One region of the Pantoea sp. sgz302252 genome, then DNA from elsewhere that is predicted to be linked to it. Evidence: predicted binding sites of a transcription regulator. Region 1 holds the regulator's gene; each other region holds the start of a gene.
The links. Region 1 encodes LexA, which represses DNA repair genes until DNA is damaged. Its sites were predicted from a motif close to TNCTGTATGTACATACAGNA; they were not measured.

Region 1 (7,990 bases):
AACTGCAGCGTGCGGGAGTGAGACGGGTTAATGCTGACCGTGTCATTCTCAACCGTGACCAACTCCTGACGCTGCATTTCTGCCAGCAACAGGTCGATAACGCCCGCCAGTTCGGTTTTTTCCCAGCGCAGGAACAGCTCGGCTTTCAGCATCGGGTACAGGGTCTCGACGTGGCGAACCATCTCTTCGCGTGAGAGTTTACGATGCTGAGTGACAATCGCGGCCAGCAAGGACGGGATCATCAGCATATGCGTGATGTTGTTGCGATAGTAGGTCATCAGCACCGCCTGCTCGCGCGGCAGAATGATGATGTCACCGATGGTGTCTTTCTCCACTTCGAACTTATTCATCTGCAGCGCATGATCGATAAGTTCGTTGGCGCTGAGGGCAGGCACGGTCGAATCCTTCGAATACGGCACATTGCGCATCAGCTGCAGATAGCAGTCTAACTGCTGGGCGAGCTGTTCGCGGGTCAAAGAACGTTGACGAGAAGCCAACAGCGCGGTCACACACAGGTTCATGGCATTCGCCGCGCCTGCGTTGTTGATGCGCACCATCAGGTCTTCGGCAATGTTGTTCACCGTTGGCGTCAGCCAGGCCGGGCGAATTGCTTCAATCGGGTCGATAGACTCGCGCCATTCTGGCACGTGCTGATTGAGGTAGGTCATCAGCGGCATCGGTTCGCCAAAGTTCACATAGCCCTGGCCGAGATTACGCAGCTTGCTCAGGCCTTTCAGCATCTGAGGCAGGCTCTCTTTCTCTTTGGTCGCGCCACGCAGCTCTTTCGCGTAGGTGCCCACTTCCATCACGTGCTCGTAGCCGATGTAAATTGGCACGAGTGTGATTGGACGTGTCCCGCCGCGCAGCATCGCCTGAATGGTCATCGACAGCGTGCCGGTTTTCGGGTCGAGCAGGCGACCAGTACGGGAACGGCCACCTTCCACGAAGTACTCAACGGAGTAACCACGGCTGAACAGTTCGCCGAGGTATTCACGGAACACGGTGGAATAGAGCTTGTTGCCCTTGAAGGTACGACGAATAAAGAACGCGCCCAGGCGGCGGAAAATCGGGCCGGCTGGCCAGAAGTTCAGGTTGATCCCCGCAGCGATGTGCGGCGGCACCAGCCCTTGATGGTAGAGCACGTAAGAGAGCAGCAGATAGTCCATGTGGCTGCGGTGGCAAGGCACATAGACAATCTCGTGACCGTCGTGGGCCAACTGGCGTACTCGCTCGGCGTTGTTAACGTTAATCCCCTGATAGAGGCGGTTCCAGGTAAAGCCCAGGACGCGGTCTGTCAGGCGGATCATCTCGTAAGAGAAGTTAGCCGCAATCTCTTCCATCAGCGCAATGGCGTTCTGCTGCGCTTTTTCGTGGGAGATTTTCTTGCTGCGCGCTTCATCTTCAACGGCGCGGGCAATCGCTTTGGACGCCAGCAGCTTGTTGAACAAATCCTGACGCGCAGGCAGGCGCGGGCCTACGGCCGCCAGACGCTGACGGGCGAAGTGCGTACGTGCCACACGAGCCAGCTTCTGCGCAATAATTTTGTCTGTGCCGTGTTCGGTCGCCATGCGGCGCAGTGACACGGACGGCGAGAAACGCACGAAGCTGTCACGACCAAGCCAGGTGACGGCGAAGAACTTCTGGAAACCGTTCATCATGCGCAGTGGCGGGTTAACTTCGCCTTTTTCGCGCCCCGGAGAACGCCCAAACATCACCGAAACCGGCACCATCTGCACGTCGAGATCCGGGTTGCTGCGATGCAGGTCCAGATAGTTGTGGAACAGCTTGATGGATTCTTCTTTCGGCGTGTAATAAGTGAACGCGCGCGGCCCGCCGTGAATGAACACGTAACGCGGCAGCTCGGTTCCGTCGATCACCAGCGGCTCCAGCGGATCCGGGAGATCGTGCGCCAGACATTGGGCGCGTAACGTCAGCAGATCTGCCTTCGAGTTATAGGGCAGAACGTACATAATTGGGCGTGAGGTATCGAGTCCAAGTTCCTGGGCAGGATTTGCCGGAATGGACTTGCTTTTTACCAGCACGCTTAATGGTAAATTCAGTAATTTGTAGTAAATTCGTGGCCAGCCAGACATAAACGATGTAAAGCCTCTGGTTAATCATGCAAATGCGTCGCAAGGATAACAGAAAGTAAGCAGAATATCTGTTCTACCACTTACGGCGCGCAGGGACATTGACGTTAATAAATAAAAAGGTTCTTTTGATGGCCAATAATACCACCGGGTTAACCCGAATCATCAAGGCAACAGGCTACTCCTGGAAAGGTTTTCGTGCGGCGTGGAAGCACGAAGCCGCTTTCCGTCAGGAGGGCACCGCTGCCGTTATCGCCGTTATTATTGCCTGCTGGCTGGACGTGGATGCTATCACCCGCGTCCTGCTGATTGGTTCGGTGCTTCTGGTGATGATAGTGGAAATTCTCAACAGTGCGATTGAAGCGGTGGTCGACCGTATCGGGCCGGAGCATCACGAGTTGTCAGGGCGCGCGAAGGATATGGGGTCTGCCGCAGTTCTGCTGGCTATCTTTATTGCCGTCATCACCTGGGTGCTGCTACTGTGGTCGTATTTTCGATAGACGCCACATAATTACGCAACCGTCTGGTTTTTTGTGCGTTTTGCGGTTCCAAATTCGCCATCAACTGTATATACTCACAGCATAACTGTATATACACCCAGGGGGCGGAATGAAAGCGTTAACGACCAGGCAGCAAGAGGTGTTTGATCTCATCCGGGATCACATCAGCCAGACGGGCATGCCACCGACGCGTGCGGAAATTGCACAGCGCCTGGGATTTAAGTCCCCTAATGCGGCTGAAGAGCACCTGAAAGCGCTGGCGCGTAAAGGCGTGCTTGAGATTGTCTCCGGGGCTTCTCGCGGCATTCGTCTTCTGGTTGAAGAAGAAGCGGGCATCCCACTGATTGGCCGCGTGGCAGCCGGTGAGCCGCTGCTGGCACAGCAACATATTGAAGGCCATTATCAGGTTGATCCAGGCATGTTCAAGCCAAGCGCAGATTTCCTGCTGCGCGTCAGCGGCATGTCGATGCGCGACATCGGCATCCTTGATGGCGACCTGCTGGCGGTGCATAAAACTCAGGATGTGCGTAACGGCCAGGTGGTTGTCGCGCGCATCGACGATGAAGTGACGGTCAAACGCCTGAAAAAACAGGGCAGCACCGTTGAGCTTCTGCCTGAAAACAGCGAATTTTCCCCGATCGTGGTCGACCTGCGCGAACAGAACTTCTCTATTGAAGGCCTGGCGGTTGGCGTGATCCGTAACGGCGAATGGCTATAATCATCCTTTAGCCTTCTGCTTCGTGTTTTGAGTGGCGCAATTCTGGCGCCACTTCGTTTTACCTTTCCACTCTCACAGGTTTTCCGATGTCGCTATTCACTGCTGCGGACAAGGCATTGTGGCGTCTTGCGCTGCCGATGATTTTCTCCAATATCACTGTCCCTTTACTGGGGCTGGTGGATACGGCGGTGATCGGGCATCTGGATAGTCCTGTGTATCTGGGCGGTGTCGCAGTGGGTTCAATGGCGACCAGCTTCCTCTTCATGCTGCTGCTTTTCCTGCGAATGAGCACCACCGGCCTGACGGCTCAGGCTTATGGCGCGAAAGACCCCCAGCGGCTGGCGCGTGCTTTGGTACAACCGCTGTTACTGGCGCTGGCTGCCGGGTTCGCGATTGTCCTGCTTCGTACGCCGCTTATCGAGCTGGCGCTGCATATTGTCGGTGGCAGCGATGCGGTGCTGGAACAGGCAAGGCGCTTCCTTGAGATCCGCTGGCTCAGCGCGCCCGCTTCTCTGGCAAACCTGGTCTTACTGGGCTGGCTGCTTGGTGTGCAGTATGCTCGCGCACCGGTCATTTTGCTGGTGGTGGGGAATGTGCTGAACATCGTGCTCGATTTGTGGCTGGTGATGGGTCTGCACATGAACGTGCAGGGCGCAGCGCTGGCAACCGCGTGTTCGGAATATGTCACTTTCTTCATTGGCTTGCTGATGGTTCGGCGGGTACTGCATTTGCGTGGCATTTCGTTAGCGCTGTTGAAAGAGGCCTGGCGTGGTAATGTTCGTCGTCTGTTGGCACTCAACCGGGACATCATGCTGCGTTCGCTGCTACTGCAACTCTGCTTTGGCGCTCTGACCGTGTTTGGCGCGCGTTTGGGCAGCGACATTGTCGCGGTCAACGCCGTGTTGATGACCATGCTGACGTTCACCGCCTACGCGCTGGATGGTTTTGCTTATGCGGTTGAAGCCCATTCTGGGCAAGCATATGGCGCAAGAGATGACAGCCAACTGCTGCACGTCTGGAAAGCGGCGTGCCGACAATCCGGCTTAGTGGCACTGGCGTTTGCCATGATTTATGCCGTCGGCGGGGAGCACATTGTGGCGATGCTGACTTCTCTGCCACAACTGCGTGAGCTGGCCGATCGTTATGTTATCTGGCAGGTCATTCTGCCGGTGATTGGCGTCTGGTGTTATTTGCTGGATGGCATGTTTATCGGTGCGACACGAGGGGCGGAAATGCGTAACAGCATGGCTGTCGCCGCCGCTGGCTTTGCTCTGACCCTGTTAACCGTGCCGCTGTTTGGCAACCACGGATTGTGGCTGTCGCTGGCGGTGTTTCTCGCGCTGCGCGGGCTCTCTCTGGCATGGATTTGGCGACGTCACTGGCAACGCGGAACCTGGTTTTCACTCTCGTCGTCAGTTCTGGATCGGCATACTCCATTTTTTTGAAGCCCCCAGATGCAACCTGATTTAGATAGAGTTGGCTTGAGGTCAGTGGAGTTCGAAATGTTCAAAGTGGTGCATGATACCGATTATAATTGAGTTTTGTGGAGTATCTGTATATTCAGTCTTGATGTCAAAATACTGTAGTGGAGTCACCTGAAATACCGCAACAAACAGGTAACTCCACCAAATGTTCATTTCACACTACGCAAGTGGGAACATCGGTATTGCCTCCCCCATTGCAACTCCTGGGTTGAATTGTTTTAGCTTCATAAACCAGGGCGTTCCAAATACCGTTATCTTTGGATCCGTAAAAGTCCCCCCCACGATACTGAAGATTTTGCGAGAGGGGAAAGCATAGACACTCCTGTTCAGGGCAGTTGCAAGATTTTGTGCATTGTTACGTGCACCTGCTGGCGATCCACCACATGCAGCCAGAAAAATTGCACTGTCACTGTCGTCCAGGGCAGTGCTGTTAAGAACAGTGCGAGTAAAGTTTGCAAACTCTTCCACGCTTTTACCTTGATCCACCCAGCGCCCAGGATTGTTTGCAACCTCTACGGGGACCGCCAGGCTATCAATATTACCATGTGCTTTGACCATTCGAGTATTACGGCCATTGAACATGAACTTTCCGGAGATTGTATAGTTTGCCCCTGGATAAACTTTTTGAAACCCAGTGTTTATCTGGATAACTCTACTGGTTGAATATTTTTGCGCCAATCGCCATGTAACACGGTGTCCGATAAACATGATTGCCGGAAAACTTTCAAATAAGATGCCTGCCCCACCGAGTACTGCACTGGCAATGGTTAGCTGCTGAGCGACATTATCATCTTCCACTAAAGTCGCAGCAAGACCCGTCGCAGCACCAGCAACACCGAGGACACCTCCAGCCAGTGCTATACCACTCAACAGGAGTGGTGCCGACCCCAGAAGCGCAAGTGCACCAAGCCCAAAACTAAATATAGAAAGAACCAGTCCCAAAGAGGCAAACATTATTGCAACATCGCGTCCCTGCCCGGAGAGATCAGAGTAGGTTATGGGATCACAGATGCAATAATTGTAAGGGTTAATTCCACCCTTGCCGAAAGGACTCATAGCGTCATATTGCATAAAGCGCATCAACGAACTGTCGTACGCTCGTGTGCCATTTCCTAAATGATAAAGCTTTGTTAGATCATCATACCGGGCTCCTGCAAATCGGATGGGATCATAGGCCGCTGGAACTTCTGCATCCTTGATATAACCATAAGGGCTATATAGTAAAGGCGTAACTTCTCCTGGGGAGGGGAGCGAGCCATCGATTTCGCCAAACACCCCACCGAGGCGATCGCTGAATTGTAGTGTTTGTGTTTTCGTGTAACTACCTGAACCACCGCCCAGTACGTTCATCGTATCGACCCCGGCCGGAGTATGGATATAACTGGCAATGTGCTCATTTGTTGTTGATGTTGCCTGTTTTCTCCATGAGGTATCGAATATACTGTTGCTATAGCCAAAGCTGGTGCCATAACCACGCGATCTGACATCTTCTACACTCAATTCTTCACTACCCAATGAACCTTCACTATTGGATTGAAAGGATACAGTACGGTTCGACTCGAAAACTTTGGCTAATTTCTCAAATGAATCATACGCATAGGTGAACGAACGGTTACCCGTTGATTTTGTTATAATATTTCCAGATTCATCATAGCTAAGCATTACAGGTAAAGAAGGTTGGTACCCCGATTGGGATATTCTTATTAATTCAAATGGGTTTTTCCCTGCATATGTAAAATCTGTAATAGTTGTATTACTGGAACTCTCATCTACTGTTCTACAAGAGGAAATATTGTTGAACTTGTCATAAATATACTTATACCATGTGATGTTATATCCATTAGCGTTCGTAGGATAGGCTGTTGACAGATTTGAAATATCGGCAGTTATCAAACGCCCAAGATAGTCAAAATCGTATGTCGTTATCGTTGAATTCGCAGGGGTTGTGAAAATATCTTTCTTAATAACATTACCGAATCCATTAAATTCCTCTTTATGGTGTGCAAGCACCTTTCCGGTAGTATCAGAATAAACTTTATTTATAACACGTAGCTGATGATCATAAGAAAGTTCGAGTCTGTATACCTGATCGTTCCGATTCGACTGTTTAAAAATATAGGAAACATCCGATGGTAAATCTCCAGCCAGATAAAATACGCTGATTTCCAGATCGTTTCTCTCATCATAATTGATATAGATTTTACTCACTCGTCCTGCTGAATCATAACTATAATTGATGGTTTGGGACGGTCTTCCTGCAGATGATTTAATCATCTTCTTTATCCGTCCAGAAGTCGTACGCAGAAATTCATTCTTGTAGCTGCCGATAGCAAAACCATCAGTGACTGTTTCACTGATTACGTTCAGGTTTTGATCATACGTGATATCACGTATATTTTTTTTAGACCCGAGTGTATAGGTCTCTCTGATAAGCTTCACCGTATCTTTGTTATACTCGTATTGATATTTTCCTTCATTTCCTGGCATGGTAATTGTTGCAGGTAACGAATCAAATTCAGGGAAATAAGTATATTGAATAGCTCTATTACGCGGTGTTGTTTTTTTACTGGCTACCGTATATCCAGCTTCATATTCATATCGCGTCACGAAGCGATCTAGCTGATTGGGATTACGATCTTCTTGCGTCAAACGCCCCAAACCATCATAATTTAAATATCCAATGGTTGTATCGTCAATAGCCGTGCTTTCAACTTTAGGTTCCAGGCCATAAGGCCAATAATTTATTTTTGTCGTACGTACCTCGCTCTCCTCCTGTCCTGTTTCAGTCAATAAATTGGGGCGATCAAAAAAATCATACGCATATGTTTTTTTGACACTCTTAGTGCTAGTGCTATCTGTAAGTTCGATATCCTTTATGCGATAAAAGGTATCATAGTAATAGCAGGTTAAGGTTGCGACAGTCACGCCATCTTTTTTGTATTCATAATTTTTTACCGGACGTAATGAATAGGGATCAAAATCTGTCATTTCATAATTAAATTTAGTATTCTGTTCTGATACGGTAGTATACTCAATGAGTTGTGCATCTCCTATATTGAATCGACTGTATTTGGTAAAACCATCATGATAATTAGCCTGTCTTGGGTTACCCAGAACATCGTATATATATGAGTCAGTCAGACTTAAATTTCCTTCGGATCTGTTCGATAAAGGTACGTTATAGTCGTAGTGAGTTTC
Region 2 (7,990 bases), on a different contig from region 1:
ACGAAGCGCGTAACAGGCGCGCATAACATCAAGCAAATCCCAGCGCGAATTATGGTTCTGCCAGCTCCAGGCATACGGATCGTAGAAATTTCGGTAAAAAATGTTGCGGGTCACTTCGTCATCGAAACGCACGTTGTTGTATCCCACCACGCAGGTTTTTGGCACGGTAAACAGGTCGTGAATGCGTTTGGCAAAAGCCGCTTCATTTTCGCCTTTCGCCAGCGCTTCCTGCGGCGTAATGCCCGTGATCATCACCGCCTGTGGCTGGGGTAAATAATCGTCGGCAGGCTTGCAATAAAAGACTTCCGGTTCGCCGATGATATTGAAATCGCTGTCAGTGCGGATGGCCGCAAACTGCGCGGGTCTGTCCAGCTGTGGGCTGGTGCCGAAGGTTTCATAATCGTGGAACAGAAATCCAGGTTGCGAGGGCGTTTCTTGCATGAGCGGTCAGTGATCCATAAGCGCGAAAGGCGGTAATGGTAAACGATTTGTCCGGGTATCAGAAGGGCACGGGTTCAATCCCGCGGCGCATCTCGCAGGAAATGTCATACTTTCTTGCAATTTAGCGCTGTCAGTAAAGCGTAACTCCCGTAAAAAGAACGGCGAATGAAAGAAAGTAGAGGATTTGCTGTTGAAAGGCCGTTTGTTTGTTGCTGTATCTTTGCTCGCTTCGAGTATCACCTGCGCCGTTGCCGCAGATTATATCCCCGCACCGGTTCAGCCACCTGCCATTCAGGCCGGTTCCTGGGTGCTGATGGATTACACCACGGGCCAAATTCTTACCGCCGGTAATGAACACCAGCAGCGTAACCCCGCCAGCCTGACCAAGCTGATGACAGGCTATGTGGTCGATCGCGCTATCGACAGCCACCGTATTTCACCGGATGACATGGTCACTGTGGGGCGCGATGCGTGGGCGAAGGTTAACCCTGTGTTTAACGGTTCCTCGCTGATGTTCCTCAAAGAAGGCGACCGCTTAACGGTGCATGACCTTAGCCGCGGCCTGATTGTGGATTCCGGTAACGACGCCTGCGTGGCGTTGGCTGACTACGTCGCAGGGGGTCAACCGCAGTTCGTCACCATGATGAACGATTACGTGAAAAAGCTGGGCCTGAAAGACACCCATTTTGAAACTGTGCACGGGCTTGACGCGCCAGGCCAGCACAGTTCTGCCTACGACCTGGCCGTGCTTTCCCGGGCGATTATTCACGGCGAGCCAGATTTCTATCACATGTATAGCGAGAAAAGCCTGACCTGGAATGGCATCACCCAGAACAACCGTAACGGGCTGTTGTGGGATAAAACTATGAACGTGGATGGCCTGAAAACCGGGCATACCTCAGGTGCAGGCTTTAACCTGATTGCGTCGGCAGTCGATGGCAAACGCCGTCTGATTGCAGTAGTGATGGGGGCTGATAGCCCGAAAGGGCGTGAAGATCAGGCTCGCAAGCTGCTGCAATGGGGCCAGCAGAATTTCGACACCGTGCAAATTCTGCATACGGGCAAACAGGTGGGGACAGAACGCATTTGGTACGGCGATAAAGAACAGATCAGTCTTGGCACCGACCAGGATTTCTGGCTGGCGCTGCCAAAAGCGGAAGTGCCGAACATCAAAGCCAAATACGTGCTTGATAAGAAAGAGCTGGACGCACCCATTGCAGCCCATCAACGCGCTGGGGAAATTGAACTCTACGACGGTGACAAGATTGTGGCCCATTGGCCGCTGGTGACGCTGGAAAGCGTGGGCAAGGGCGGAGTCTTCTCACGCTTTAGCGACTGGTTGCACCATAAAGCCTGATCTATTTGTTACTCTGCCGGACGACACTTTTTTCCCGGCGGCACTGCGTTTGCACGGGCCTACAGGACGGATTTGTAGGCCGGGTAAGCGCAGCGCCATCCGGCAGCTCCCCTGGTCGTCAACCCGTGTTGACGACATCTGATTTTCCCATTCTGTGAAACATCGCACATACTCCTTCAGGGCTGTTTGCTAGATTTTATATGTATATTTATCCAGTAAACTTGTTTGCGGAGGACGTATGGATTACAGCATTACCCAGCAACAAAAACGTGTCGTGGCAGGTTTTCACATGGTTGGGCCATGGGAACAAACCGTCAAGCAAGGCTTTGAGCAATTGGCTATGTGGGTAGACGGTCAAAAGATCCCGGCCAAAGAGTGGGTGGCGGTGTACTACGATAACCCGGACGAAACGCCAGCGGAAAAGTTGCGTTGCGATACGGTGGTCACCGTTGATGAGGGCTTTGCTATCCCGGCCAACAGTGAAGGCGTGATTCTCACTGAAGTCGCCGCCGGTCTTTATGCTAAAGCTTCTGCCAGGGTCATCGATCACGATTTCTCCACTCCGTGGTATCAGTTCTTCAATAGCGTGCTTGAAGATAAAGATCACGAGCTGGCGGCCAAACCCTGCTTCGAGCTCTATCTGAATGATGGTAACAAAGACGGGCACTGGGATATTGAGATGTACGTGCCTGTTAAACGCCGGGGGGGTTAAGGTAAAAGTCCTGGTTTTTACAAGGTTTTTTGCACATCCGTGATGCCAGAAGCAGAAAAGCAGATACAATTGTGTCTTTAGCCCTGGCGGAGAGCGGGTGTGCGCGCCGATAAATCACTGAGTCCTTTTGAAATTCGTCTGTACCGGAATTATCGCGTTATTCACGGCATACGTATTTCGCTGGCATTTATTCTGACTTTTCTTCTGGTTCGCCTGCTGAACATCCCGGAAGGCACGTGGCCTCTGATCACCCTGGTGGTGATCATGGGGCCTATTTCATTCTGGGGCAATGTGGTGCCTCGCGCCTTCGAGCGTATCGGCGGAACTGTCCTCGGCTCTGTTCTCGGGCTGGTGGCACTCAAGCTGGAGCTGATGTCGCTGCCGTTAATGCTGCTCTGGTGCGCGGCGGCCATGTTCCTTTGCGGCTGGCTGGCGCTCGGTAAAAAACCTTATCAGGCATTGCTGATTGGCATCACGCTTGCGGTGGTGGTGGGTGCGCCGCCAGGCGATATGCACATGGCGCTGTGGCGAAGTGGCGACGTGATCATTGGCTCATTGCTGGCGATGCTGTTTACCGGTATCTGGCCGCAGCGAGCGTTCATCCATTGGCGTATTCAGATGGCGAGCTACGTGACAGAGTTCAACCGTCTTTATCAGACTGGGTTCTCGCAGAACTTGCTTGAACGCCCACGTCTGAACCGCCATCTGCAAAAAATCCTCAATGACGTGGTGAAAATGCGTGGGCTGATTACGCCCGCAAGCAAAGAAACCCACATCCAGAAATCTATCTTTGAAGGCATTCAGACCGTTAACCGCAACCTGGTCTGCATGCTTGAACTGCAAATCAACGCGCACTGGGCGTCCCGCGCCAGCCATTACGTGATGTTGAATGCCCATACCCTGCGCGACATGCAGCACATGACGCAACAGACGCTGCTTACGATTGCGCATGCGCTGTATGAAGGCAATCCGCAGCCGATTCTGGCGAACAACGAAAAGCTCAATGAGATTGTTGCAGAGTTACGCCAACTGGTGAGCGACTACAAAGGGGAGAACCTGGCAGAAACCCCGATGCACGGCTATGTATGGTTAAGTATGGAGCTGGCAAGACAGCTGGAACTGCTGTCGCATCTGATTTGTCGCGCGTTGCGCAAATAACGCCCACACGGTCACGGTTTGCGGTGTGCTTGTTTCGATTCAGCAACGTTTAGGGTTATGATGAACCCAGAGCAAAAACCATTGTCATTCGCGGCCGCTAGCAGTTATGTTTACCCGTAGCGGCTGTTTTACGAATCCGAATCTCAATTATCAGGGGTGTCAAAATGGAAACAACTAAGCCTTCATTCCAGGACGTACTGGAGTTTGTTCGTCTGTTCCGTCGTAAGAACAAGCTGCAGCGTGAAATTCAGGACGTTGAGAAAAAGGTCCGTGACAACCAGAAACGCGTTCTGCTGCTGGACAACCTCAGCGACTACATCAAGCCAGGCATGAGCGTAGAAGCGATTCAGGGCATCATCGCCAGCATGAAAACCGACTATGAAGATCGCGTTGACGACTACATCATCAAAAACGCTGAACTCTCTAAAGAGCGTCGCGAGATCTCCAAGAAGCTGAAAGTGATGGGCGAACTGAAAACCGCCGAACCGAAAGCAGAGTAAGATTTAAAAAGCGGTGGCCCTCACCGCTTTTTTACTGCGCCAGACGCAGAAAAGCAAAAAGCAAAAAGCCTGCTCGAAAGCAGGCTTTTTTAAATTTGGCTCTCTGACTGGACTCGATTCCTCATCTAACATGATGTTTATAAATAGTAATTATCGCATCGAGTCAAACGAAGCCCCCGAGAAAGCCCCCATATCTGAAAACTTGCAATTTCGTGATATTCGTCACTAAAATGTTTGAGACTCTTGGGGGCGCTTATTCAATACAATGATGATAATAAACGCATTAACTTTGTCGTCCTGCTTCATCCGCACCTACCATCGTTGTATTCAATTCCCCCATTCAAAAATGTGCTTCAAACGATCGCAATGCGTTTGACTACCATGTCAGAGGGTTCCGGGGTTCTTGATATGGACTGTGTAGGTTTTGTCGAAATCACTCGACTTATCAAGCATCGAAACATTGAAAAAGCCAGATACCCGAATTTTAACTACACCTTCCTTTGTTGGGGTCCCCCTAACTTGGACGCAATTGTTGTCATGTTCGTCATTGTTGCAGTGTTGCACGTATAACCCGTAATTTTCTGGCGATATGTTTGCGACAAACTCATTGTTACCGTGAATGTCTGTCAGCTTTGCAACTCGGCCGCCAGCGATGGTTATTTGCGCATAATAGGGTTTCCCAACAATAGCATTAGTTAGTGCACTGTTTTCAGGAGTAAAGCTCGCATGTAACGCGCACCCTGATAGTGCAAGTAAAGGGATAAATACAAATGCTTTTTTCATGTTATTTTAACGGTTTAAAAACCATCCCTCCAAAAAGTCTAGACAAGAAGAACGAAGCATCTTTCTTATGTTTTATCTGATCGAAAACATCACCCCACGAAAACAAGTTGAGATGCATATAACCGCTGGAGTCCTGTGTTGCAATACCATCCCAAACGATCCAGTGCGTTGGTACTGTTGTTGTCGAATCGCTACGTCCTAGCAAGCCATCATTTATCAGTGTGACAACCTTATATCCTTTTTGAGCATACTCATTTAGATCTCGTAGACCTTGAATGCCCACCTGAATCGGCCCTGCATTGCTAAATATCTTTTCATAACCAGCTTTTTCAAACCAATCGGTCAAAGTTTGCCACATTGTTATTCCCGCAACAGGGGAATCTAGTTCATCAAAACTCAAGACAGAGTTCTCTGAATCCCTGAGCCCGACAAGCGTCATCCAGTCAACCCCAAGTATTTTAGGTCTTCCATCTGCTGTGTAAAATGTTCCTGACGGATGTTTACAGCCATTACTGGGTGAAATATCTAGCTCACCTATTTTTGTTTTCCCATATCGCCATAGGTCGCGGGAGGCTTGGGCATAGATGTCCGGGCGATCCATCTGAAGACAGTAAAAGAATGCTGCAGGCCCACATGCGCTAGCATAGTTCTGAGTGGGGAATGAGCCAGATGAATGGTTAAATCTTTTCTCAATCTGTTCTTCAATGATGCTTTTTTCAAAAGGATCTTCAGGATTTCCAATCGGATACTCTTTAGCAATAAACGGTCGCTCTGGACGGGAAATTTGCAGTTGCCTGGTTTCGCCCCCCTGACTTTCAGGCTTCATCGTGTCCTGCGACTCGAAGTAGCAGGGGTTCTCACGCTTAACCGGCGAGCAGGCTTTGCCCGACGCAAATTCCTGTAGCGTGTACATCCGGGTGAATGGTGTCGGGCTGACGCACAACGTTTTTAACATCAGCTTGCGATAAAGCGTGACTTCCATAATGTAGATGGTTGTCAGCGGATCATCGGTATTGCTGGTGCTGTGCATCTGTGTGCTGTAATCAGCCGTCAGGGGCTGTTGCTTCACGTCCACAATGGTGGTTTTGTTTCTTTGCCCATCCATTCGATAAATGCACAAATCGTAGAGCAGCGAGGATGCCGGCACGTTTGATTTGATGCGGGTACTGAGTTGGTAAACAGCCATAGTTAGTCCATTAGCATATGCAGGTAAGTGTTTTCAGCGTCATCGGCAAAATGCCACGATGTTCTGCCCTGAGTATCTGTCGTTCCTGTCTCTTCCCGGCTATTGGAGAAAATCAGGACGTAAGGGGTGTTGACCAGCGTCTTCCCGTCATCATCCCTGCACACAAAGCGGATCATGTTGCGTGCCACTTCCTCGCAGGTTACTGCTGATGTCTGATGCCCGGCTTTACGTTCTCTTTCAGTCGCGAGCCCACTGTTGCAGTTAAAATCGTAGGTATCGGTGAACATTGAAGGAACAAAACGCGAACGGCACGGGCAGGGCTGTAGCTCTCGATGGAGCCCGCCCATTCCCGCATTTCACCGTTTACTTCGTAGGTGTCGCCCATACCGCCACATACTTTGAAACGGCCTTCATGTTTGCCGCAGGAAACCGGATCACGCTCCCGTACCCGTTCCTTTCCATTGTATGTTTCGTCGCTGGCCCCACTCAGAATACGACCGCCGCACGTCGTTTTATCGCCGTGGTAAAGAAAATACCCTTCCATGAAATCTCCTGTTAATCGCCAAGAACGTGCAGGCTGATATTCTCCGGGCTGTCAGCAAAGTGCCAGGCTGTTAATCCCTGACTGTCTGTATTTCCCTCTTCGCTGTGCCCGTCTGGGAAGAAAAGAATGTACTGACAATTACCCATAAACTGACCGCTATCATCAGCGCACTTAAAACGGATCGCGTTGCGTTTTTTTTGGGTTCTCCCGGGCTGAGTCTGGGTCACCGCAGGTTTTGACCGTGCTGAGCCACTTCCGGCGATGACGTGATTTGCCGGGCATTTGCAGAGAACAGCGGAGCGGTCAACGACCACTGCTCTCCCGTCCGGGTTCGTCTGGTGGGGATCGCCAGAAATAATGACGCTGGTTTCCCCGCATTTGGGGCACCGGGTTGTTTTGTCGCCAACATACAACTTTCGTCTGCCATCTACCGTCCAGCGACTACCCGGGCCCGCAATGTAGGTTGCCCCGGTTGTTGTTTTATCACCGTCAAGTCCGGAGTTTCTGCCATTAACATAACTTGTACTGTCGGACATCGTTCTCCCTTCAATCAGTCAGAATGTGCAGGGTAATGTTTTCTTCTGACTCAGCGTAATGCCAGCCAGTCACCCCATGGTCATCGGTTGTACCGGCCTCAGAGCGGCCATCAGGAAACATCAGGGTGTAGCGGCAGCGAGGCATGTGCAGATCGTCATCGTCGGTACACTGGAAGCGGATGCAGTTGCGGGTGCTGGCACGGACGTTTTTGTGGTGTTGCGGGAGGTTAACGAACCTGCGGATGTACTTGTGGATTGTGTTGAGGAGCCATAAGCATAATGATCAGGGCAACCGCACAGTACGCGATCACCGGTTGCCACATACGCTTTGCCCTCCTCAGCCCAGTCATGTGCTGACGCCAGGAGCTGAAAGTGCCCTTTACATTTGCTGCACGTAGCCAGTACGCGCGATCGCTTTACTGCCCTCGGACCAGGTCGCAGTGGCCGTGATAATTTCGCCATATGTTGTCCCGTCTCCAAGACATGCCAGTGCTCTTGCCATGATTAGTCCCTCAATTCACTGTGATTGTTCCCATTGAATCAACTTTATTGCTGAGCAAACCTTTCGTTAAGCGTATTCCTGCATGAAAGCAGGCATTGTTTGCCCAAATATCGTTCGCTGACTATACAATACCCTTATCAATCATGTAAGAATTACAGTGTAAAAATCAGCGAAAGAACAGAAGGTTATGGATAATAAGATTCATTTTTATTCGCCCGGTGCGACCGATTACATAAGTCCGGCTTCACTGTGGGCGATAGCCCGGGTAAGG
Region 3 (7,990 bases), on a different contig from region 1:
GGCTTGGGCAGCGTTACGCGACCATCGCTTTTGGTGCTTTGCTGATAGCCATTTATACGATGCTCGGCGTTTCGCTTTACGAGCACTGGTATCAGCAGCCTTTACTGCTGTTGGCAGGTGCCGTGTGGTACAACCTGCTCACCCTGACCGGGCATCTGATTTTCCCCATCCGCCCGTTACAGGACAATCTGGCGCGCAGTTTTGGCCAGTTAGCCCATTATCTGGAGCTGAAATCCCGCCTGTTCGACCCCGATATTGAAGACCAGTCACAGGAACCGATTGTCGAACTGGCTATGGCTAATGGTCAGCTGGTTGCGACGTTAAATCAGACCAAAGCGAGCTTATTGACCCGCTTGCGTGGCGATCGCGGGCAACGAGGGACAAGGCGAACCCTGCACTACTATTTTGCTGCGCAGGATATCCATGAGCGAGCCAGCTCATCGCACGTTCAATATCAACCCTTACGCGATAGCTTCCGCTACAGCGACGTCATGTTCCGCTTCCAGCGCCTGCTTTCCATGCAATCTCAGGCCTGCCAGCAGCTCTCTCGTTCGATTCTTCTGCGCAAGCCTTATCAGCACGATCCTCGCTTCGAAAGAGCTTTTGCACATCTTGATGCGGCCCTGGATCGCGTGACCGCAAGTGGTGGCGATAAAGAGCAAGTGAAAGCGTTGGGTTATCTGCTCAATAACCTGCGAGCCATCGACGCTCAACTGGCGACCATCGAATCTGAACAGCAGTTGGCCATGCCGCAGAGTGAATCGGAAACCCAGCTCGCCGATGACCGCCTGCATGGGTTTAGTGATGTCTGGCTCAGATTGAGCCGCAATTTTTCACCTGAATCAGCCCTGTTCCGCCATGCTGTACGCATGTCGCTGGTGTTATGCGCAGGCTATGCGTTTATCCAGTTCACCGGGTTAAATCACGGTTACTGGATATTGCTCACCAGCCTGTTTGTTTGCCAACCGAACTACAACGCAACACGTCATCGCCTGGCATTGCGAGTGATCGGCACGTTAATTGGCGTCGCTATTGGGCTACCGGTTTTGCTGCTGGTTCCCTCTGTGGAAGGACAATTGCTGCTGATCGTGGTGACTGGCGTGCTGTTTTTTGCCTTTCGAAATGTCCAGTACGCACATGCCACCATGTTCATCACCCTGCTGGTTTTGCTGTGTTTCAATCTGCTGGGCGAAGGTTTTGAGGTTGCCCTGCCCCGCATTATCGATACGCTCATTGGCTGTGCAATCGCCTGGGCCGCAGTGAGTTTTATCTGGCCCGACTGGAAGTTCCGCAATCTGCCTATTGTGCTTGGCCGGGCGCTGGATGCGAACTGTCGCTATCTGGACGCCATCCTTGAGCAATATCATCAGGGCCGGGATAACCGTCTGGCATATCGAATTGCACGACGCGATGCGCATAACCGTGATGCGGAACTGGCTTCAGTGATCTCCAATATGTCGACTGAGCCCAGAGCAACCGCGGAGATGCGTGAATCGGCTTTCCGCTTGCTGTGCCTGAACCATACGCTGACCAGCTATATCTCTGCGTTGGGTGCTCACCGGGAAAAACTCACTAACGTGGACATTCTGACGCTGCTCGATGATGCCGTTTGTTATGTTGATGACGCTTTTCACCAACGGCCAACGGATGAGCAACGCGTTCAGGCTGCATTAGCCAGCTTAATGCAGCGCATTCGCGATCTCGATCCGGGTACTGAGACTAAAGCATCATTGGTGGTTCAACAGATAGGGCTGATGGTTAACCTGCTGCCAGAGATTTGCCATCTCCAGCAACAGGTGGCCCCTCACTCGTCGTAGTTTCCTTTCCCCGCCAGCAGCATCTCCGCCCAGGCCTGGAGATACTGTCGGCGGGTTTCAGGAATAATGGCGGCATGCATGCCCAGAATGGCGCCTTCCAGAGCAAACAGCACGCTGATGCTTAAATCTTTGCGGACGCAGCGCAACCGATACCAGACGGTAGCGGAACCCAACGCTCGCAGCATTTCGGGGTCGTGGATCCCGACTTCATGCAGCAACATTTCAAGCTGATAAGTAATGTTCGGCAGTTGCTTCATACGCCGCGAACTGTCTCGCTGCGTTTTCTCATTACGGGCATCCTGTAACGACTGTGCCGACTTCTGCAACAGCAGAGGCGGATCGCCCCACAAGCCTTCATCAACCAGATAATAATTCAGCGATACCGGACGCCCCCGCTTGCTCAAGGTCAACAACCTCTGCGGTGTCACCTCATAGCCCGCCTCTTGCTCACAGACCCTAAGATAAAGTTCTCCGTGTGCCACCATCGCAAAGACCGTATCGTCGATGGAAAGGCTGTAGCCTCCGAACAATTGCCGGTGATGAATACTTCCCAGAGAAGACAAACATTCTTCAGATTCATAGATCCTTTTATACGTCATATTTTTCATGATTCTTTCCTGTAATCATGGGGTTAAAGAAGTCATTTTTATAACGGATCCGTTAATGAGAAACATAGGGAACTTCATATGCTGGGGCAAGATGTTCTTATCGTCCGCAAAAGGATCTGTACAATTTTGCGAGGCGCTTTCAGAAAATGAGGTTGATCTTTAGGTTCACCAGGTATACTGTATATTCATACAGTAACCCACAGGGCGGGACACATTATGTACACTTCAGGTTATGCAAATCGCAACGCAATGGCTTCTGCAGCCGCAGTTCGTCAGCAACAGCACAGTACCACTGGGCTTATCAGCGAAGTGCTGTATCGTGAAGATCAGCCAATGATGACCCAGCTTCTGTTACTGCCGCTTTTACAGCAGCTTGGTCAGCAGGAACGCTGGCAGCTGTGGTTAACGCCGCAGCAGAAATTAAGCCGTCAATGGGTGCAGGCATCCGGTCTGCCTTTGTCTAAACTCATGCAGGTAAGCCAGATGTCTCCAGGCTCAACGCTCGAAAGCATGGTTCGTGCACTGCGCACCGGAAACTATAGCGTGGTGATCGGTTGGGTTTCAGAAGAGTTAACAGAAGAAGAGCATCTTCGTCTGGCCAATGCGGCTGAAGAAGGTAACGCGATGGGGTTCATTATGCGCCCCGTAAGCACCACTTCTCAGCCATCGAGACAGTTTTCTGGCCTGAAAATTCACTCTGATTTGTATCATTAAGTGAATTTAGGAGTTTTCCTGGTATTTTTTTTGCTCGAACGATAGCCCTTTCATTTACGGGGTCAATTTTAGCAAGATGCTTGTCTGGTGCGGTTTCCGGCATTTTCCCATGAACAAAAAATCAACATAAATGTTAAATATTGTGTATACAACTCTTTTTTTTTCATATGCCTGACGGAGTTCACACTTGTAAGTTTCCAACTACGTTGTAGACTTTACATCGCCAGGGGTGATCGGCTTAAGCCACAGATATGGCGTACTTATGAATTAGGTCCCGCCCCCGGTGAAGGATTTAACCGTGAACTTCTACATGGATATTCATGGCGATTTTTGGATGATAACGAGGCGCAAAAAATGAAAAAGACAGCTATCGCGATTGCAGTGGCACTGGCTGGCTTCGCTACCGTAGCGCAGGCCGCACCGAAAGATAACACCTGGTATGCAGGTGGTAAGCTGGGTTGGTCCCAGTTCCACGATACCGGTTGGTATAACAGCTCCCTGAACAACAACGGTCCAACCCACGATTCCCAGCTTGGCGCTGGTGCTTTCGGTGGTTACCAGGTAAACCCGTATGTTGGTTTCGAAATGGGTTATGACTGGCTGGGTCGTATGCCTTACAAAGGCTCCGTACAGAACGGCGCATTCAAAGCTCAGGGCGTTCAGCTGACGGCTAAACTGGGTTACCCGGTAACTGACGATCTGGACATCTACACCCGTCTGGGCGGCATGGTATGGCGTGCAGACTCCAGCAACAACGTTGCTGGCGACAACCACGACACTGGCGTTTCCCCAGTATTCGCTGGCGGCGTGGAGTGGGCAGTAACCCGCGACATCGCTACCCGTCTGGAATACCAGTGGGTTAACAACATCGGCGACGCGGGTACCGTTGGCGTGCGTCCAGACAACGGTATGCTGAGTGTAGGTGTTTCCTACCGCTTCGGCCAGGGCGAAGTTGCTCCAATCGTAGCTCCGGCTCCGGCTCCAGCTCCAGAAGTACAGACCAAGCACTTCACTCTGAAGTCTGACGTGCTGTTCAACTTCAACAAAGCAACGCTGAAACCAGAAGGTCAGCAGGCACTGGATCAGCTGTACACTCAGCTGAGCGATCTGGATCCTAAAGACGGTTCCGTCGTTGTTCTGGGCTTCACCGACCGTATCGGTTCTGACGCTTACAACCAGAAACTGTCTGAGAAACGTGCTCAGTCTGTTGTCGACTACCTCGTCTCTAAAGGTATCCCGGCTAACAAGATCTCCCCACGTGGTATGGGCGAATCTAACCCAGTGACTGGCAACACCTGTGACAACGTGAAAGCTCGCGCTGCACTGATCGACTGCCTGGCACCAGATCGTCGCGTAGAGATCGAAGTTAAAGGCATCAAAGACGTTGTAACTCAGCCTCAGGCTTAAGTTCTCGTCTAATAAAAAACCCCGCAATGCGGGGTTTGAGACTGATGACAAACCTCTAACGAATACCGTTTTGTCATGGGTGGCAGAACAAAAAATAAGGAAAATCAATTTATTGATTTTCGGCTGCTCACCACAAAGAAGGAAAAACCACGCTTTTTCCTTCTTTGTCAGCAATCTGAAACCCCGCGATGCGGGGTTTTTTTTATGCTTTATTCACCGTAAGTATCATTCTTTTCCCAGAAGCGCCTGCAAATCTTGCTTGAGCGTGGTCATCTTGCTCGCGTACTTCTCTTTATTTTCCGCATCTTCAATCAGCTGCACGACGGTCTCTGAGAGTGTCTTCCCTCTTCTTTGAGCCAAACCTGCCAACCGTTGCCAGACGATGAACTCCAGATCGATAGACTTCTTACGAGTATGCTGATGTTCTGCATTGAAGTGCCGCTTGCGGCGTGCGCGGATAGTCTGCTTCATTCGGTTGAACAACGCAGGATTCATGTGCTGATTAATCCACTCATTGACCTGCACAGGTTTGTTCTCGAACGTCAGTAGACTATCTACGGCTTCTTGCGCGGCGCTGGTTTCAATGTAGCGGGTGATCAACTCGCCTTCCCGGTGTTTTTTGACCAGGTACTTCCATTTCCAGCCGCTTTCAAGGTTTTCCAGTTGTTGATATTTCATCGCGATCCCAATGTGACCGTGTAACTCATTTCAGAATAACAGGTTTTTGCTAATGTGCTGAGAAGAAATCACCCTCCCGTCGTAAGGCTAACCCCACTCTGAAAGTTGCCCGCTAATCCCCGTGTGCTCACTCTCGCCTTGAGGTATAATCACCCGCTTTACATCTGACTAAAAAACAGCGACTTTGACGATTACTAAACTTTCACAGCGCGATCTTGTCCCCGATCTCGAGGCTTATCAGACGCTGTTTACCCAGCCAGATTTGGCAACCGAAACCGATTCCTTACCCGGCGAACTGCAGGCCCGTCTGCATTATGCGCTGGACCAGTTCCTCTACCCACAAGCCATTTCCGATTTTCTGCTGGTAAAGGCACCTGAAGAGCCTGAATACCTTGCGCTGTTGGCTGATGCTACGCGTGAGCTTCGTAAGGCTCCTGATGCCCTTCACGGTGTGCGCTATACGGTTAATGGCGCTCAAATCAGCCAAACTGTGGCAGAAAATTCTGATGATAACTTCGCAAGCCAGGGGCCAGTGATTCAGGCTGACTGGGTTGAAGCTGAACAGCTGTTCGGCTGCGTGCGTCAATTCAATGGCGAAATCTCACTGCAACCTGGCCTTGTTCATCAGGCTAACGGTGGCGTGTTGATTCTTTCTCTGCGAACGTTGCTTTCACAGCCTCTCCTCTGGATGCGGCTGAAAAACATTGTTTCGCAGCAGCGTTTTGACTGGCTGACCTTCGATGACTCGCGCCCTCTGCCTGTCTCCATCCCTTCCATGCCGTTATCGCTCAAAGTGATGCTGGTCGGTGAACGAGAATCGCTGGCTGATTTTCAGGAGATGGAACCGGAGTTATGCGAAAAAGCCATCTACAGTGAATATGAAGACAATCTGCAAATTGTCGATGAAGAAGCGCTGAAAAGCTGGTGTCAGTGGATCTGGCATGTTGCTCGCGGGTTGAATCTTCCGGGGCCGGCAACGGATGCCTGGCCGCTGCTCATTCAGGAAGGCGCTCGCTATACCGGCGATCAGCAGACACTGCCTCTGTGCCCTTTGTGGATTGGCCGCCAGCTGCGTGAAGCAGCCGCTTTCTGTGAAGGAGATGCCTTTACAGCTGAGCAACTCGCCACGATGCTCAATCAGCGCCAGTGGCGTGAAGGCTACCTTGCTGAGCGCATGCAGGATGAAATCCTGCTGGAGCAGATCCTGATTGAGACCGAAGGCGAGCAGATTGGCCAAATCAACGCCCTGTCTGTGGTGGAGTTTCCAGGCCACCCTCGCGCATTTGGTGAGCCATCGCGTATTAGCTGTGTTGTGCACATTGGCGACGGTGAGTTCACCGATATCGAGCGGAAAGCGGAACTGGGCGGCAATATCCATGCGAAAGGCATGATGATCATGCAGGCCTTTTTAATGGCTGAATTGGGGCTTGAGCAGCAGATTCCTTTCTCAGCGTCTCTGACGTTCGAGCAGTCCTACAGCGAAGTCGATGGTGACAGTGCGTCCATGGCTGAGCTTTGCGCCTTAATCAGTGCCCTTTCCGGTGTGCCGATTAATCAAAGCCTGGCGATTACGGGTTCTGTCGACCAGTTCGGCCGTGTTCAGCCCGTGGGCGGTCTGAATGAAAAAATTGAAGGGTTCTTTGCTATCTGTCAGCAACGCGGTTTGACAGGCAAGCAAGGGGTCATTATCCCTGTAGCCAACGTACGTCATCTCAGCCTTGCACAGGATGTTCAGCAGGCTGTGGAAGCCGGAGAGTTCTCTCTCTGGGCCATTGATGATGTGGCGGATGCCCTGCCATTGTTAACACAATTGGTCTGGGATGAAGAAGGACAGACAACGCTTCTGCAAACCATTCAGGAGCGTATTGCTCAGGCAAATCAGCAAGATACCCGGCATCGTCCGTGGCCGCTGCGCTGGTTAGGTTGGTTCCAGTCGAACTGATCGGACTTGTTCAGCGTACACGTGTTAGCTATCCTGCGTCGCGAACTCAAAATAAGGCTTACTGAAAACATGGTAGATAAACGCGAATCCTATACAAAAGAAGACCTTCTTGCCTCCGGTCGCGGTGAACTGTTTGGCGAAAAAGGCCCGCAGCTGCCGTCAGCCAACATGCTGATGATGGACCGTGTCATTAAGATGACCGAAACGGGCGGTAACTTTGATAAAGGCTACGTGGAAGCAGAACTGGATATCAATCCAGACCTGTGGTTCTTCGGTTGCCACTTTATTGGCGACCCGGTAATGCCTGGCTGCCTCGGCCTGGATGCGATGTGGCAGCTGGTTGGTTTCTACCTCGGCTGGCTTGGCGGCGAAGGCAAAGGCCGCGCGCTGGGTGTGGGCGAAGTGAAATTCACCGGTCAAATCCTGCCAACCGCGAAGAAAGTGACTTATCGCATTCACTTCAAGCGCGTCATCAACCGTCGTCTGATCCTGGGTATTGCGGATGGCGAAGTGCTGGTTGATGGTCACAAGATTTATGAAGCAACCGATCTGAAAGTGGGTCTGTTCCAGGACACTTCATCTTTCTGATCCCTTTAGCCTTTTGATGGCTTAAGAAACGGCGAAGCCTCTGCATGCAGAGGCTTCTTTGTTTTAAAGAGACAGCATCAGGCGATTACTGCCCTGTCCTCCATGGCTTCTCGCCAGCCTCCCAGCCAGTGAGACCTTTGATTCAAGGTCTGATACGGACAGATTTCTTTTGATTTGCCAGCGATGCCAGCCTGGTACCCACGTTGATGTGCCCGTTCCAGGCGATCACGTTTTTG

Region 2: sbmC (DNA gyrase inhibitor SbmC) is a predicted target of LexA. The motif match lies at 1,997-2,016, and genes of this name have one in related genera.
Region 3: sulA (SOS-induced cell division inhibitor SulA) is a predicted target of LexA. The motif match lies at 2,601-2,620, and genes of this name have one in related genera.

The regions. Positions count from the first base shown of each region.
Region 1 covers NZ_JBLFJW010000011.1:134,976-142,965, reverse strand. Annotated here, with positions in the region: gene plsB (glycerol-3-phosphate 1-O-acyltransferase PlsB) at 1-2,093, opposite strand, end outside; gene ACLW56_RS11005 (diacylglycerol kinase) at 2,222-2,590, shown strand; gene lexA (transcriptional repressor LexA) at 2,700-3,308, shown strand; gene dinF (MATE family efflux transporter DinF) at 3,395-4,753, shown strand; gene ACLW56_RS10990 (RHS repeat-associated core domain-containing protein) at 4,952-7,990, opposite strand, start outside.
Region 2 covers NZ_JBLFJW010000049.1:1,238-9,227, reverse strand. Annotated here, with positions in the region: gene sbcB (exodeoxyribonuclease I) at 1-441, opposite strand, end outside; gene dacD (serine-type D-Ala-D-Ala carboxypeptidase DacD) at 632-1,798, shown strand; gene sbmC (DNA gyrase inhibitor SbmC) at 2,037-2,510, shown strand; gene ACLW56_RS23595 (FUSC family protein) at 2,610-3,668, shown strand; gene ACLW56_RS23590 (DUF496 family protein) at 3,833-4,168, shown strand; gene ACLW56_RS23585 (hypothetical protein) at 4,553-4,951, opposite strand; gene ACLW56_RS23580 (hypothetical protein) at 4,953-6,137, opposite strand; gene ACLW56_RS23575 (hypothetical protein) at 6,140-6,313, opposite strand; gene ACLW56_RS23570 (PAAR domain-containing protein) at 6,337-6,681, opposite strand; gene ACLW56_RS23565 (PAAR domain-containing protein) at 6,693-7,217, opposite strand; gene ACLW56_RS23560 (hypothetical protein) at 7,228-7,362, opposite strand.
Region 3 covers NZ_JBLFJW010000016.1:104,588-112,577, reverse strand. Annotated here, with positions in the region: gene yccS (YccS family putative transporter) at 1-1,817, shown strand, start outside; gene ACLW56_RS13850 (TfoX/Sxy family DNA transformation protein) at 1,805-2,425, opposite strand; gene sulA (SOS-induced cell division inhibitor SulA) at 2,642-3,139, shown strand; gene ompA (porin OmpA) at 3,494-4,546, shown strand; gene matP (macrodomain Ter protein MatP) at 4,772-5,224, opposite strand; gene ACLW56_RS13830 (Lon protease family protein) at 5,409-7,166, shown strand; gene fabA (bifunctional 3-hydroxydecanoyl-ACP dehydratase/trans-2-decenoyl-ACP isomerase) at 7,236-7,754, shown strand; gene rmf (ribosome modulation factor) at 7,832-7,990, opposite strand, start outside.